Regions from separate parts of the Brachybacterium zhongshanense genome, predicted to be linked through region 2. Evidence: riboswitches for the same ligand, from Rfam matches in the RefSeq annotation. Region 2 holds a riboswitch; each other region holds the start of a gene.
The links. A riboswitch is a leader RNA that binds a small molecule or an ion and turns the genes downstream of it on or off. The one in region 2 is predicted to bind thiamine pyrophosphate.

Region 1 (4,084 bases), 810 kb from region 2:
GCCGCTGCCGCTGGGGCCGCAGAGAACGGTCAGCGTCCCCGCGCGCAGCGTCAGATCGATGCCGCGGGCGAGCACACCGGACGTGCCGTCGCGGCGGGCGATCGCGGTGTCGGTGAGCGAGGCCACGACGTCTCCCCGAGCCCGAGCAGCCTGGTCGCCGGGCGGAGGCTGCTCGCCGCCGCCCGCGATGGGCCCCGGCCCTGCGACAGGCCTCGCGAGCGATCCCGACCCCGCCGCGGACCCCGCCATGGTTCCCGTCATGGATCCCGTCAGGGATCCCGCGACGGGCGGCTGCACGAGTCGCGGATGCGCCTCGAGGACCTCGTCGGGGGGACCGTCGGCCAGGATGCGGGCTCCGTCGCCGAGGACGATGAGACGCTCGACGTGCTCGGCCCACGGCACGACATCGTGGTCGGCGACGACGAGCGTCGCGTCGCCGATCACGTCCAGGATCGCCCGTCGGACGGTGCCCGCCGTCCTGCCATCCAGCATGGACGTCGGCTCGTCCAGCAGCAGCGCCCCCGGGCCGAGGGCGAGAGCCCCGGCCAATGCGATCCTCTGCTGCTGGCCCCCGGAGGCTTCCCACGGCGGACGGGTGGAGTCCACGTCGACGCCGGCCGCGTCGAGGGACTCTCGGACCCGATCGGCGATCTCGGCGCGGTCGAGCGCCGCGTTCTCCGGCCCGAACGCCGCCTCGCGGCCGACGGTCGCAGCGATCAGAGCGTTCGTCGGGTTCTGCAGCAGCAGACCGCGCTCCCCGGGGCGCGCGGCCCCGGGGGCCTCGCCCCGGAGCTCCCCGGCCTCGGGATCGAGCAGACCCGCGAGCGCCCGCAGAACAGTCGACTTGCCGCTGCCGCTGGCTCCGGTCAGGAGCACCCGCTGACCGCGGGGGATCTCCAGGGTGAGGTCGTGGACCGTCGGGTCCAGGCGCGACTGCGGGCGCCAGCTGAGCCCACGCAGCTCGAGAGAGGTCATCCGGAGATGGCCCCGGACCCTGCCCGCGGGGTGCCGGAGGCGCCGGAAGCATCCTCGGCAGAGCTCTCCCGTGTGCCCTCACCTGCGGCTCGACGTGCGACGAGGCGCATCTCGGCGTGCTCGCGTCCCGCGGGCAGCGCGTCCAGCGCACCGGTCTCCGCCAGTGCGCGCACGACCGCCCAGCCCAGCGCACCGCAGGCGAGCGCGCCGGAGACCAGGGCGAAGCCCAGCAGGACGATGGCGAACGGCCAGCTCATCTCCGGGTAGTAGGCGAAGCGCTCATAGACCCATTCCAGGGCTGCGGCGATCACGCCGCCGAGGATCGCCACCGGGAGCGTGAATCGGCGGTAGCGGAAGGCCAGGAAGGCGATCTCGACGCCTCCGCCCTGCAGGACCCCGGAGACGACGGTGCCCCAGCCCCACTGGCCGCCCAGGAGCATCTCGAGGCTGGCAGCGATGAGCTCGGCGAGGAGCGCGGCGCCGGGCTTGCGCACGACGAGAGCCGCGATCATCGCGGGCAGGAACCAGATGCCCATCAGGAGCCCCTCGGCGGGCCGGAACAGGGCGGTGAGCGGGCCGATGAGGCTGTACAGCGCCCCATATCCCAGGAACGCGACGCCGAAGGCGGCGCCGATCGCGACGGTGACCAGCAGATCCACGGTGCGGAAACGCGTCATCTCATACTCCTTCCACGAGCGGAAGGGGCGCAGGCGCATCGCAGCGGCGGACGATCGTGCGCCGTGCGTCGCGCGCCGACGGCGTGCGACGGGGATGCTCCCGCGGAAATCCCGACTCCCTACGCCGGTGTGACCCGGATCAGGTTCGAGGGTCTGCGCACTGCTGCGCACTCTCAGCACCCGGATGGTGCTCCCCTGTCAGTTGGATGACCGTCCGCGAGCATACCGCAGCCCGGGCTCGTGCGCTCAGCGGCGTGCGCGGATCGCCTGGTCGACGGCCTCGGCGGTCGCGACCGGGTCATCGGGGGAGAAGAGGAAGTGGGGTCCCTCGCGGCTGATGATCTCGACCATGGTCCCGGGGCGCGTGACCAGCAGCCGATAGGTCTCCTGGGCCTCGCCGGTGGTGAAGATGCGCCGTCCGCCGACGGGCCTGAGCTCCTCAGGCGTCGAGGACATCGCCCGCCCTCGACGCCACCCGTAGCCGCCCACGGTCACCCCCACGCTGGAACCGGGGACCTCGCGCAGCTGGACGGTGCGGAACTGCTCGAGCGGCCACGGACGCCGCGGAAGGAACCCGCCGAGGCTGACGGTCACCCCGTGCTCGTCGACGATGAAGCGGGTGCGCTGGTTCATCCACGTCCACAGCGCGATCAGGACGAACACGCCCATCGCCGCGACCAGCAGCAGCGGCGAGTCGAGCGTCGGCCGCTGGGCGAGCACCGCGGTGGCGACGACGCCCGCCAGGAGCGTCAGTCCGATGCGGGTCCAGCCGACGGCCGTGGGCCGAGTGGTCCCGACGTAGAAGGGGGCCTCCGGTCTCATCGGCGGGTCACCAGATGCGGACGCGGTCCTCGAGGGCGCGGTGCATGGCATCGCCCTCGCGCACTCCGAAGGCCTCGTGGAACTCGTCGATGTGCCCCGCGGTGATGTTGCATCGGAACTCGGCGGGGGAGTGGGGGTCGGTGGCCAGCAGCTGGACGGCGGCCTGCGGGCGGTTCTTCGCGCGCCACACCGTCGCCCAGGAGAGGAAGACCCGCTGCAGGCCGGTGAAGCCGTCGACCTCCTCGGCCGCCGACTCGCCGGCGGTGGCCAGGTACGCCTTCACGGCGATCGAGAGGCCGCCGAGGTCGCCGATGTTCTCGCCGATGGTCAGGGCGCCGTTGACGCGATGCTCGTCGCCGAGGTCGCGGGGGCTGAGCTCGGAGTACTGGGCGATGAGGGACGCGGTGCGCTCGTCGAAGGCCGCCCGATCCTCCTCGGTCCACCAGGAGACCATGTTCCCGTCGCCGTCGTACTTCGAACCCTGGTCGTCGAACCCGTGCCCGATCTCGTGCCCGATCACGGCGCCGATGCCTCCGAAGTTCACGGCGTCGTCGGCGTCCGCGTCGAAGAACGGCGGCTGCAGGATCGCGGCGGGGAAGACGATCTCATTGGCGCCGGGGTTGTAGTAGGCGTTGACCGTCTGCGGGGTCATGTGCCACTCGTGGGGGTCGATCGGCCCGCCGACCTTGGCGAAGTCGAAGGCGGCGTCGGCCCGGCGCGCCTCGCGCACGGAGGCGACCAGATCGCCGGGGACCACCTCGAGGTCCTCGTAGGTCCGCCACTCCGAGGGGTAGCCGATCTTCGGCGTGAACTTCGCGAGCTTCTCGAGGGCCTTCTCCCGGGTCGCCGGGGTCATCCACTCGAGCTGCGAGATCGAGGAGCGATAGGCGTCGACGAGGGCGTCGACGAGGACGACCATGCGCTCCTTGTGGGATGCGGGGAAGTGCCGGGTCACGTACTCGCGACCGATCGCGAAGCCGAGCGCGCCCTCGACCACGCCGACCCCGCGCTTCCAGCGCTCCCGCAGCTCCTCGGCTCCCGACAGGACCGTCCCGTGGAAGGCGAAGTCCTCGTCGACCAGGGCCGAGTCCAGATACGGGGCGTAGGAGGAGACGGTGTGCAGGGCAAGCCAGCTGCGCAGCACCGCGAGGTCCTCGCCGGCGAGCAGCTCGGCGGCCGCCGAGACGTACTCCGGCTGACCGATCGAGACCACCTCGAGAGCGGCCGACGGCGCCTCGGTGCCCTCGAAGAAGGCGTCCCAGGGGAAGGCGGGCGCGAGCTCACGGCGCGCCTCGGCGTCCATCGGGTTGTAGGACCTCTCGCGGTCGCGCAGGCGCACCACGTCCACGTGGCAGTCCGCCAGCCGGATCTCGAAGTCCATGACCGCCCGGGCCAGAGCCGCCGCATCGCCCGCGACGAGGCCCTCGCGGCCGGCGAGGCCGACGAGCTCGGCGAGGTTCGTCAGATGGTCGACGTACGCCTCTCGGATCTCTGCATAGGAGTCCTCGCGGTAGTAGGACTCGTCCGGCAGACCGAGACCGGCCTGGTGGATCTTGACCTGGTAGCGGGTCGAGTCGCGGTCATCGGTCCATACGTACGCGGCGAGCGGT
Region 2 (4,084 bases):
GCATCGCCGTCCAGGCCACGGCGCCCGCCGCACCGGCCGCGCCGGCGAGGACCGAGACGCCCCCGCCCACGAGGTACTGGGCGGTGCCGAGGAGCGCGGCGGCCTGGCCGGCACCGCCGTCGGCCGCATCCATGGCGCTGCCCATGGCCGCGGGCTCCGCCATCCCGAAGCCGAGGGCGAGCACGATCAGCGCCGCGAGGAACAGCCCGAAGCCGCCTCCGGCCAGCGCCACCACCAGGGCTCCGACCGCGCCGCACCCGGCGAGGACGGCGCCGGCGAGGCCGAGCCGCAGCGTTGCGACGCGCGAGGCGAGCCGGTGCACGGCGAGGGTGGAGAGCATCATCGCCACCCCGGCGGCGCCGAAGGCGAGGCCGAACTGCCGAGCGTCGAGTCCGAATCCGCCCTGGTAGACGTAGGACGCGCCGCCGATGTAGGCGAACAGCAGGGCGAGCATCGAGATCAGCGCAGCCCCGGGCGCGAGGAACCGCGGGGTCCGCAGGAGCCCGGCGAAGGCGGAGGCGACGGCTCGCGGCCGCAGCGGGGAGCGGCGCTCGGGGACCAGCGTCTCGGGCAGACGGGCCAGGGCGAGCAGCAGCAGGACGGTCCCCAGCAGCGCCAGCACCCAGAACACGGCGCGCCAGCCGAGAGCCGCGTCGACGACCCCTCCGAGGGTCGGTGCGATCACGGGCGCGATGCCGGAGATGCCCAGCAGCAGCGCGTACAGACGGGTGGCCGCATCGCCGACGGCCACATCGCGCACGGTGCTGTTCGCGACGACGACGGCGAGGGCGCCGCCCGCTCCCTGCAGCACACGGGCGACCAGCAGGAGGGTGATGCCGAGCGCGAGCGCCGCGAGCACGGAACCGGTCACGAACAGCGCGAGCCCGAGGATCAGGGGCCGACGACGCCCGACCGCGTCGGAGACGGCTCCGCCGACGAGCTGCCCGATGCCCAGCATGAGCATGAAGAGCGTCAGCGTCAGCTGCGAGATCCCCACGGGCACGCCGAAGACCTCCCGGATCTCCGGCAGCGACGCGAGATACATGTCGATCCCGAGCGACGGGAGCGCGACGGCCCCGATCAGCACGGACATCAGTGCGACCATCGACGCCCGTCCCGGCACGCGCGCCGACGCAGAGGGCATCGCAGGGACCGCCGTCGGAGGCACTGCCGTCGGCTCGACCGCCGTCGTCACCATCGGCATCGCGGAGACCAACGCGGGCTTCTCGGCGCCGGCCGCGTCGGTCCACACGGGACCATCCACCTGGATGCTCATGACCTGGACTTTCTCTCGCAGTCGCCGCGAGGGGAGGACGATGAGACCGGAGCGTCCGCCCGGAGGCGGGCCGAACGCCCCGGAGCGGACTACGACGAGTTTGGACGGTCGTCCAAGACAAGGAGGCGGGTGTGTCCGAGAGAGCACAGCAGAGCCGTGCCGTCGAGCGCCGTGCGGCGATCCTGGAGGCGGCGCGGGAGCTGCTGCACGCGGAGGGGATGCAGGCGGTGTCGCATCGCAGGGTCGCCGAGGTCGCCGGTGTCCCCTCGAGCTCCGTCGGCTACTACTTCTCCACCCGCGAGGATCTGCTCGTGCGATGCCTCGAGGCCGACGAGGAGGTGCGCGCCCAGGCCACCCGCGAGGCCCTCGAGGGCGCGCACCCGGGCCTGGCCCCCGCCGAGATCGGGGCGCGCGTCATCCGCACGATCTGGGGGGACACTCCCGAGGGCATCGTCGGCCGCGTCGGCGCGGCGCTCGACGGGGTGCGCGAGAGCCCGCTGCTGCACGAGCGCATGCGCTCATCCCGCCCCGGCATGGACGAGGACCTGCGCACCCTGCTGATCGCCTGCGGATATCCGGCCGCTCACGCACCGCTCGTGCTGCATGTCGCCAACGGCTCGATCGTCAGCTCCGGGGTCGAGGGCTATGCCGACCAGGCCTTCGACTGCGCCGCGGCCGACGTCGGCGAGCTGCTCACCGCGCTGGGGCGATGACCGCCGCGGCGCATCGGCCGGGGCGCGTCAGCCGGGGAGCGTCAGTCCCGGAGCAGGACGGCCCGCCAGCCCGCCTCGCGCGCACCGCTGACATGCCGGGCGGAGTCGTCGAGGAAGGCCACCGCCGAGCGCGGGATGCTCCGCCCGAGGACCTGCTGGATGCGGGCGTGCGCGGCATCGTAGGCCTCGGCGTCGGGCTTCGCGGCGCCGAGCTCGGCCGAGTTCAGCAGACGGTCCCCGGAGCCATCGGGCCGGAGCATCCTGTCCAGGCCGAATCCGCGCAGCTCCTCGCGCACCCGGTCGGTGCCGTTGGTGAAGACGAAGACCTCCCGACCCGCGCGCCGAGCGTCCTCGAGCACGCCGAGCACGCCGCGATCGAGCGCGGGAGCGCTGTCGAGCCAGGTCCTGAGCGCCTCGTGCGCCGTGTCGGGGTCGATGCCGTCGGCCTCGAGATCCTCGAGGATCCGCTGCCGCCACTGCGCATGGGTGGCACGCCCGCGGACCACCTCCCCCAGCAGCGGGCTGCGCAGGATCGCTCGATAGGCGGTGTCCGTCGGCCGGCCGAGGTGCGCATCCAGACGCTCCCACAGATGCTCGTCGAAGCGGCGGAGCACGCCGTCGAGGTCGCTGACGACCACCTGCATCGTCGGGTCCAGCACGAGCGCGCGGAACGCCTCGAGCGACGGTCTCGGCGAGTCGCCGCAGTCCTCCGACGGGCCGGCGCCCTCGCTTCCGCTGTCCATGCACCCACCCTAGGCAGGCTGTCCCCAGCACGCATCCGCTCCTCCCCCTCCTGCTCCGGGATCCGCTACGCTCGTCGGCGGACACGGGGTGCCCCGCCGGGGCTGAGAACACACCCGAGGAACCTGATCGAGTCAATGCTCGCGGAGGAATGTCATGGAAGAACTGCGCTCGGAAGGCCTGCGCTCGGAGGAGCCGCCCGCTCCCCGGACTCGTCCGGAGGACCCCGGCAGCGCCTCCACCGCCACCGGCTCCACCTTCACCGCCCGTCTCCGGCAGGGCTCCGGCCCCACCTGGGACCTCGCCGTCGGCCACCGCTTCGTGCGGGAGCTGCACACCGGCGAGGTCCCCGATGACGTCATGGCCGGCTATCTGGTCCAGGACCATCGGTTCCTGGACAGCTTCCTCATGCTGATCGGCGCCGGGATCGCAGCGGCCGACACCCCGACCGCCCGCCTGCGCCTCGCACAGTTCGCGGGAGAGGTCGCCGGAGACGAGAACACCTACTTCCTGCGGGCCCTCGACGCTCTCGGCGTCGACGAGCAGCGGCGTGCGACCATCCCCGATTCGGAGGCCACCTCGGGCTTCCTGGACCTGTTCCGCGAGGCCGCCGCCTCCCGCGACTATGCGGTCGTGCTCGCGGTCCTGCTCGTGACCGAATGGCTCTACCTCGACTGGGCGCAGGCCGCCCCGCATCCGCTCCCGGAGAGCTTCGTGCACGCCGAGTGGATCGGGCTGCACGACAATCCCGGCTTCCGCGGGTTCGTCGCCTTCCTCCGCTCGGAGCTCGATCGCGCGGGTGCAGACCTCGAGAGGGACGATCGCGACGGGACTGATCCCGACGGGACTGATCGGCTCGCCGCCGTGCACGGGGCCTTCTCCCGCGCGGTCGACCTCGAGCTGCGCTTCTTCGACTCCGCCTACGCGGACGCGCGCCTCGCCCCGGCCGCGCGAGACCTCGAGGAGGCGCGCCGATGACCCTGTTCGAGCACCTGCGCGCCGAGACCGCCGACGACTGGGACGCCTACACCCGCCACGACTTCGTCGAGCAGCTGGGAGAAGGCACGCTGCCGCTCCCGGCGTTCCAGGACTATCTCGTCCAGGACTATCTGTTCCTCATCCAGTTCGCCCGCGCCTACGCCCTGGCCGCATACAAGGCGCGCAGCCTGGACGACATCCGTCAGGCCTCGTACGCGCTCTCGGGCGTCCTCACCGAGACCTCCCTGCATGCTCGTCTGACCGCGTCATGGGGCATATCCCCCGCCGAGCTCGAGGCGACCGATGAGCGCATGGGGACCGTCGCCTACACCCGTTTCGTCCTGGACTGCGGCGCCTCCGGCGATCTCCTGGACCT
Region 3 (4,084 bases), 760 kb from region 2:
CGGGAGCGATGTCCATGCGCCGTCGGCCGAATCCCAGCAGATCCGGGTAGGCGACGTGCGCGGTGATCGCGACCCCGCGCGCATGGGCGGCGCCGACGGCCCTGCGCATCGTCGAGGGGTCCCCGGCATGGCCTCCGCAGGCGATGTTCGCCGTGGTCACGATGTCGAGCATGGCCTCGTCATCGCCCATCGACCAGGCGCCCCAGCCCTCGCCGAGGTCGGCGTTCAGGTCGATCGGCGAGCGGGGAGGGGTGCCCTGCGGCGGGTCCTGCGAGAGGGTGCGGGCGGTCATCGAGGTCGTCTCCTCCTCGGGATCGACGGGGATCGGGCCGACGGGGCGTGCCGAAGTCGCCCGATCGAGCTGCGGCACCCTCCCATTGTCGTCCCCCCTGTCCTGAGCCCGTTACGCTCGCACGATGAGCGAACCCGGTGATCGCCCAGCCCGCCCCCGCCCTGACGACGCCCGCGCCGCAGGCCCTCGCGCGCACGGCACGGGCTCGGTGCTCGCACGCGCCGGCGCCTCGGAGCCGGAGCCGCTGCTGTCCCTGACCGACGAGCAGCTCGTCGGCCTGGAGGGGACCGATGCGCGTCAGCCGTCCGCGCTGCCCTGGCTCGACGCCCGGCCGGACCGGGTCGAGGAGGCCGCCGAGGTCGCTGTGCGGGGCCTGCTCGCAGCCGGCCGGCTCGAGCCGTTCCGCGACCCGGGGACGGGGGCGGAGGGGCTGCGGCCGGACCCGGAGCTCGCCGAGGTCCTCGTCCTGCGCCGGACCGCCGCGGTCTTCACCACCCTCGAGCGGACGGTGCGGACCGTGGACGGCGCCGCGACCCGTCGCGTCCACTGGTACGTCGATCCCGACGGCGTCCTCGAGGAGGAGGTCACGGGAAGCGGGATCCATCGCTTCACGCCGCTGCGCCCTGCCCAGGCGGCCGGGCGCCTCGCCGCGGTGATCGACCCCGACGGGACTGCCGGGGACAGCCCCGTCCACGACTCGCCGACGGAGAGCGCCCCGCAGCGCCGGGTCGTGCTGCGCGCCTCGGAGCTGACGGAGACCAGCGCGATGGCGCGCCGGCTCGCGGCGGCCCGCGGGATCGCGGTGCTCACCTCCGTGCGCTCGAGCGATGCGGGAGTGCGACAGGTCAGCCTCTATCCGACGCCCGAGGAGGTGCTCCTGATGGAGGCGCTCGACCCCACCGCCCCGGATCCGCGCCTGCAGGTGACGGTGCTGGACGCGGACGCTGTGAGGGCACTCGCGGTGGAGGTCGTCAGCTCCCGCTGAGCGGCGGGCCGTCAGCTGGCGTCGAGCGCCTCCCTGAGGGCGCGCGCGGCGGCCTCCGGATCCTCCGCAGCGGTCACGGCCCGCACGACGACGATGCGCTCGGCACCCGTCGACAGGATCTCCGGCACGCGGTCCGCATCGATCCCGCCGATCGCGAAGAACGGCTTGGGCTCGGGACCGGTCCGCTCGGCGGCCGCACGGGGGAGGTCGAGGCCGACGGGCTCGCGGCCCGGCTTCGTCGGCGTCGCCCAGACGGGCCCGGTGCAGAAGTAGTCGATGCCGGGATCGGCGTCGGCCTCGTGCATCTGCTCGAGGGTGCGGGTGGAGCGGCCGACGAGGACGTCGGGACCGACCAGCGCGCGAGCATCCGCCGTGGTCAGATCCCCCTGCCCGAGGTGGAGCACATCGGTGCCGGCGAGCACCGCCACGTCGGCCCGGTCATTGGCGGCGAGCAGCGCGCCGTGGGCGTCGGCGACGGGACGCAGCGCCCGCAGCGCCTCGACCTCGGCACGGGCCTCGGCGCCCTTGTCGCGCACCTGGAGGATGTCCACGCCCCCGCGGAAGGCGGCGTCGGCGAAGGCGAGCAGGTCATCGAGCCCGCGGGAGAGGTCCACGCACACGTACAGGCGCGCGCTCGCGAGGGCGGCTCGGCGCTGCTCGCCGGTCTCGTCCCGGCTCGCGCGTCGCCGGGAGGGGGTCTGCTGATCAGCGGTCATGCGCACAGCGTCCCACAGCAGGACCCGCCGGACGGCCCGACAGCGCCGATCGGGGGCGCGTAGACTCGGCTCCGTTCCGTGGGAGCCCGGTCGGCGGGCTGAGAGGGCGCGAGGCGCCGACCACCAGCACTGGATGCGGATCATGCCGTCGTCAGGAGGAATGCGCCCGTGCAGCGTGTCGTCATCATCGGAGCAGGCATCGTCGGCCTGCTCACCGCCCATGAGCTGCGCCGTCGCGGGCATCGCGTCGAGATCCGCTCCACCGGGGTCGCCGAGCAGGCGACCTTCGCCGCCGCCGGGATGCTCGCGCCCGCCGCCGAGATGCAGTACGGCCAGAGCCCGCTGTGGCGGATGATGCGCGAGGCCGAGCAGGACCATCGCGCGCTCGCCGCCCGCCTCGCCGAGCGCAGCGCGGCCCGCTCGTCGGCCGGGGCGGACCCTCTGCCCGATCCGGGCTACCGCGATGCCTCGACCCTCGTCGTCGGCCGCGACGCGGGCGACCTCGCAGCCCTGAGCGACCTCGCCGCCGTGCAGCGGCGCAGCGGCGCCTCCGTGCGCGAGCTGACCGGCGCCGAGGCGCGGCGCGAGGAGGGCGCCCTCCTGCGCGGCATCAGCGGAGGCGTGCTCCTCGAGAGCGACCACCAGGTCGATCCGCGCCGCCTCGCCGCCGCGGTCCGCGCCGACCTCGAGGCCGACGGCCCCGACGGGCCCGCCGTCCCGATCCGCCTCGGCGCCGTCCGCTCCCTCGCGGAGCTCGACCCCCTCCCGGAGGCCGACGACGACGCGGCCCCCGCCGACAGGATCATCCTGGCCGCCGGGCTCGGCGTCCCCGGGATCGACGGCCCCCACCGCGCTCTCGACCTGGCGATGCGGCCCGTGCGCGGAGACGTGCTGCGCCTGCGCGTCCCCGACTCCCTGCTGCTGCCGGGGGAGGAGAACCTGGTGGGCCGCACCGTGCGCGCGATCGTGCGCGGCCGGCCCGTCTATCTCGTCCCGCGGGACGACCGGACCCTCGTGCTCGGCGCCACCAGCCGGGAGGACGACCTGGCAGGCACCTCCACCGGCGGTGTGCTGCAGCTGCTGCAGGATGCCGCCGAGATCCTCCCGGCGATCCGCGAGACCGAGCTGATCGAGGTCACCACCCGCGACCGCCCCGGCACCCCCGACGACATGCCCCTGCTCGGCGCCGTCCCGACCGATCCTCGCGTGATCGTCTCCACCGGATGCCACCGTCACGGGATCCTGCTCTCGGCGTGGGCCGCGCAGCGCACCGCCGACCTGGTCGACGGCGCGCCGCTCCCGCCCGAGCACGCCGAGCTGATGGACGCCGTCCGGCCCGACCGCTTCACCCCCGCACCGCAGCCCGCGCGCACGAGCGCGTCCCCCGCCCTCGAGGAGGCCCGATGACCATCACGCTGAGCGTCAACGCCGAGGAGGTCGAGGTCCCCGCGGCCTGGACCGTCCGGGACCTGGTCGCCCATAGGCTCGGTCAGCAGGTCGGCGAGGACGGACGATCGGCCGACGGCGGAGCGCTCGGCGTCGCCGTCGCCCTCGACGACGCCGTCGTCCCCCGCAGCCGCTGGGCCGCGACGCCGCTGGCCGCCGGGGCCCGCTGCGAGTTCGTCACCGCCGTCCAAGGAGGCTGAGCATGGGCACCACCGCCGTCCTGACCGAGGATCCTCTGGTCATCGCCGGGGAGCCGCTCTCCTCGCGCCTGATCATGGGGACCGGGGGCGCGACCGACCTGGCCGCCCTCGAACGGGCGCTGGTCGCCTCCGGGACCGCCCTGACCACCGTCGCCATGCGCCGCTTCTCCGCCGAGACCGGCAACTCCGTGTTCGCCATGATCCGGCGCCTCGGCATCCGCGTGCTGCCCAACACCGCCGGCTGCTACAGCGCCCGCGACGCGATCCTCACCGCCGAGCTGGCCCGCGAGGCCCTCGAGACCGACTGGATCAAGCTCGAGGTCATCGCCGACGAGGACACCCTCCTGCCCGACGGGATCGAGCTGCTCGAGGCCACCGAGCAGCTGGTCCGCCGCGGCTTCACGGTCCTGCCGTACACGACCGACGACCCCGCCCTGGCCCGTCG
Region 4 (4,084 bases), 960 kb from region 2:
GCGCGTCGTACTCCTCCTGGATCTCCTCATCGCTGGGCTCGGAGATGTCGCCCTCCTGGTCGACGTAGGCGGTCAGCTCGTACTGGGTGGCGGCGTCCTCGCGGACCTGCTCCTCGGTGCTCCCCTGGTCGACGAGCGCCTGGACGACCTCGTCCCCCGAGCCCATGCCGTTCTGCGCGGCGATCTCGTCGAGGGTGTCATCGACATCCTGATCGCTCGCCTCGATCCCGGCATCCTCCGCGCCCTGCTGCAGCAGCAGGTTGTCGACCAGCATGTCGGCGACCTGCCCGCGCAGCTCGCTCTCGTCGACCTCCTGCCCGGTGGTCTGTGATGCGGTCATGGCCTGCTGGTACTGCGACTGGTAGACCTCGACGAACTGCTCCTTGGTGATCTCCTCGCCGTTGACCTCCGCCACCGGGTCGGGGACGTCGGAGACGTCGGCCTCGGGGACGGCCGATCCGTCGGCCGAGGACGACTGACCGGCATCGCTCGCAGCCGATCCGCCGGCGTCGCTACCGGCGGACGCGTCGCCTCCCCCGCTGCATCCGGCGAGCGCCAGGACGGCGGTGAGGGAGAGCGCCGCAAGGGCGTGCTTGATCTGCATGGGGTGGTCCTCCTGTCGCGGACGTCTGCGGACGGCCCGGGCGACGGTACACGTCCTACCAGGGCATCGCGTCCCGGATGCGGACAGGGAGCACTGAGGCCGCATCCAGGAACAGTGGCGTTCCGGAACTCTGTCGCGCCGCCGCGCCATCGTGACCATCCGGGACCTTGGTCCTTAGGATGCCGATCGACGACAGCCTCGGTCCTCTGCAGACAGTCCTCTTCCCACCGCCCGTTCGTGAGGAGACGCGCATGTGGTACCAGTCCATCGACCCCCTGGGCTGCCTGCCGTTGTCGGCGCTGGTCGCCGCCCTGCCCATCGTCGTGTTCCTCCTGTGCCTGGTGGCGTTCAAGCTGTCCGGCATCAAGACGGCACTGATCGCCCTGGCCGTGCAGGTCGTCGTGGCGCTCGCAGTCTTCGGCATGCCGGCCTCGGCCGCCGCGGGCGCCGGGATGCTGGGAGCGCTGACGGCGATCTGGCCGATCGGATACATCATCGTGATGGCGGTGTGGCTCTACCGACTGAGCGTCGCCTCCGGTCATTTCGACGTCATCCGCGCCTCGATCGGTGCGGTCTCCGACGACCAGCGCATCCAGGTGCTGCTGATCAGCTTCGCCTTCGGCGCGTTCCTCGAGGGCGCGGCGGGATTCGGCGTGCCGATCGCGATCTGCGCGGCGCTGCTCGTGCAGCTGGGCTTCCGCCCCGTGCGGGCGGCCATGATCTCGCTGGTCGCCAATGCGGCCGCCGGTGCATACGGGGCGATCGGCGTGCCTGTGCTGGTGGGGGCACAGGTGACCGGGCTCGATGTGCTCGAGCTGTCGCGCGCCCTGGTGATCGTGCTGCAGCCGCTCACCCTGCTGATCCCGTTCCTCCTGGTGGTGATCCTCGATGGGCTGCGAGGGCTCCGGGAGACCTGGCCCATCGCTCTGGTGGTGACGATCGTGTTCAGCGGGATCCAGGCGGCGGTGCTGTGGTTCCTCGGCCCCGAGCTCGCGGATCTGGCCGCAGGCCTCGGAGCGATGGTCGCGATCTTCGCTCTGTGCAGGGTGTGGTCCCCGAAGCGGGTGTTCCGCGAGGCTGACGCCCCGGAGCCGGTCCGCACCGCAGCGCCGTCGCTGAAGGAGGTGGGAGTCGCCTGGAGCCCCTTCTACTTCCTCTCGCTGGTCATCCTGCTGTGGTCGATCCCGCCGGTGAAGGCGCTGTTCTCCGAGGGTCTGCCCTCCTTCTCGACGCTCGAGACCGGCATCCCGGGGCTTACGGGGAGCGTCACCACGGCCTCGGGAACCGTCGTGACCGCGACGTGGACCTTCAGCATCCTCGGAGCGACCGGCACCGCGATCCTGCTCGCGGTCCTGGCGACGTACCTGACGACTCCGCGGATCACGGCATCGATGCTGCTCGACGAGCTGCGCGCCACCATCGCGAGCCTGTGGAAGGCGCTCGCCCTGATCCTGGTCATCCTGGTCCTCGCGAACATCGCCAACTACTCCGGGGGCTCGACGTCGATGGGCACGGCGCTCGCCGCCACCGGCCGTCTGTTCCCGCTGATCGCGCCGGTGATCGGGTGGATCGGAGTGTTCCTCACGGGATCGGTCGTCAACAACAACACCCTGTTCGCGCCGCTGCAGGTCGCGACTGCCGAGACCATCGGCTTCACGCCGTCCACCCTGGTCGCGGCCAACACCGCCGGAGGGAACGCCGCCAAGGTGATCTCGCCTCAGTCGATCGCGATCGCTGCAGGCGCCGTGGGCCTGTCCGGCCGGGAGAGCGAGATCCTGCGAGCCTCGATCCTCTACAGCCTGGGGATGCTGGCCTTCCTGTGCGTGTGGATCTTCGTCCTCACCCTCATGGGCGGCTGAGCCGTACGGTCCTCTCTCCTCGCTCTCCTCGCTCTCCTCGTCCGAGGACGGTCCGCCGCACTCCGGGACGGTGCACTGCACTCCGGGACGGTGCGCTGCGCACCGGCACCCATGTGATAGACAGTCCGCGACCCCACGGGGGCCCTCGGCAGAGGGCTGAGACCGGGCTGCAGCCGCCCGGGACCGTAGAACCTGATCCGGCTAGCACCGGCGTAGGAAGAGAGGCCGCAGATGACTGTGCGCTCCCCGCTGTCCGAGCAGTACCCCTCGCACTCCCTGGACCATCTGGAGGATCCCGAGCACGGGATCCGGGTTCCGGTGACCCGCATCGACCTGGAGCCCACCGGTGAGGTCCCCAACGAGCCGTTCATGGTGTACCGGACCGCCGGCCCCGGCAGCGTCCCCGAGGAGGGGCTGGCGCCGATGCGCAGTCCGTGGATCGCCGAGCGCGGCGACACCGAGGAGCATGAGGCGCGCGCACGGAGACTGGCCGACGACGGCCGGGCCGCCTTGCGCCGCGGCAGTCCGTCGCAGCAGTGGCGGGGCCGTCGGCCCCTCCCCCGTCGGGCGCTGCCCGGGCGGACCGTCACCCAGATGCACTACGCGAGGCGCGGCATGATCACCCCCGAGATGCGCTTCGTGGCGCTGCGGGAGGGTTGCGACGTCGAGCTGGTGCGCTCCGAGGTCGCCGCCGGACGGGCGATCATCCCCGCGAACGTCAACCATCCGGAGTCCGAGCCCATGATCATCGGCCGGGCGTTCCTGGTGAAGATCAACGCCAACATCGGCAACTCAGCCGTCACCAGCTCCATCGCGGAGGAGGTCGAGAAGCTACGCTGGGCCTCCCGCTGGGGCGCGGACACCCTGATGGACCTGTCCACCGGCGACGACATCCACACCACCCGCGAGTGGGTGATCCGCAACTCCCCGATCCCCATCGGCACGGTCCCGATCTACCAGGCTCTCGAGAAGGTCGACGGCGACGCCTCGGCGCTGACCTGGGAGGTCTATCGCGACACCGTCATCGAGCAGTGCGAGCAGGGCGTGGACTACATGACCGTCCACGCCGGAGTGCTCCTGCGCTACGTGCCGCTGACCGCGGACCGGGTCACCGGCATCGTCTCGCGGGGCGGATCGATCATGGCCGGGTGGTGCCTCGCCCATCACCAGGAGAACTTCCTCTACACCCGCTTCGACGAGCTGTGCGAGATCTTCGCACGGTACGACGTCGCGTTCTCCCTCGGGGACGGGCTGCGACCCGGTTCCCTGGCCGACGCGAACGATGCCGCACAGTTCGCCGAGCTGGACACCTTGGCCGAGCTCACCCATCGGGCCTGGGAGCACGACGTCCAGGTGATGGTGGAGGGACCCGGCCATGTGCCGCTGCACAAGGTGCGGGAGAACGTCGAGCGCCAGCAGGAGCTGTGCTCCGGGGCGCCGTTCTACACGCTGGGTCCGCTGGTCACGGACATCGCCCCGGGCTACGACCACATCACCTCGGCGATCGGGGCGACGGAGATCGCCCGCTACGGCACGGCGATGCTCTGCTACGTCACCCCGAAGGAGCATCTGGGGCTGCCGGACCGGGAGGACGTGCGCGCCGGCGTCGTGACGTACAGGA

Region 1: another riboswitch for thiamine pyrophosphate. It lies ahead of ACZ5AJ_RS08470 (ECF transporter S component); the one in region 2 lies ahead of ACZ5AJ_RS12025 (TenA family protein).
Region 3: another riboswitch for thiamine pyrophosphate. It lies ahead of thiO (glycine oxidase ThiO); the one in region 2 lies ahead of ACZ5AJ_RS12025 (TenA family protein).
Region 4: another riboswitch for thiamine pyrophosphate. It lies ahead of thiC (phosphomethylpyrimidine synthase ThiC); the one in region 2 lies ahead of ACZ5AJ_RS12025 (TenA family protein).

What each region holds. Positions count from the first base shown of each region.
Region 1 covers NZ_AP043790.1:1,875,291-1,879,374, reverse strand. The annotation lists gene ACZ5AJ_RS08475 (ATP-binding cassette domain-containing protein) at 1-975, opposite strand, end outside; gene ACZ5AJ_RS08470 (ECF transporter S component) at 972-1,652, opposite strand; TPP riboswitch at 1,752-1,859, opposite strand; gene ACZ5AJ_RS08465 (hypothetical protein) at 1,899-2,474, opposite strand; gene ACZ5AJ_RS08460 (M13 family metallopeptidase) at 2,482-4,084, opposite strand, start outside.
Region 2 covers NZ_AP043790.1:2,683,667-2,687,750, forward strand. The annotation lists gene ACZ5AJ_RS12010 (Bcr/CflA family efflux MFS transporter) at 1-1,276, opposite strand, end outside; gene ACZ5AJ_RS12015 (TetR/AcrR family transcriptional regulator) at 1,408-1,989, shown strand; gene ACZ5AJ_RS12020 (HAD family hydrolase) at 2,031-2,732, opposite strand; TPP riboswitch at 2,807-2,899, shown strand; gene ACZ5AJ_RS12025 (TenA family protein) at 2,887-3,708, shown strand; gene ACZ5AJ_RS12030 (TenA family protein) at 3,705-4,084, shown strand, end outside.
Region 3 covers NZ_AP043790.1:3,446,486-3,450,569, forward strand. The annotation lists gene ACZ5AJ_RS15275 (LamB/YcsF family protein) at 1-292, opposite strand, end outside; gene ACZ5AJ_RS15280 (hypothetical protein) at 417-1,277, shown strand; gene thiE (thiamine phosphate synthase) at 1,289-1,993, opposite strand; TPP riboswitch at 2,062-2,167, shown strand; gene thiO (glycine oxidase ThiO) at 2,162-3,400, shown strand; gene thiS (sulfur carrier protein ThiS) at 3,397-3,639, shown strand; gene ACZ5AJ_RS15300 (thiazole synthase) at 3,642-4,084, shown strand, end outside.
Region 4 covers NZ_AP043790.1:1,725,584-1,729,667, forward strand. The annotation lists gene ACZ5AJ_RS07790 (SurA N-terminal domain-containing protein) at 1-604, opposite strand, end outside; gene ACZ5AJ_RS07795 (L-lactate permease) at 856-2,463, shown strand; TPP riboswitch at 2,590-2,700, shown strand; gene thiC (phosphomethylpyrimidine synthase ThiC) at 2,695-4,084, shown strand, end outside.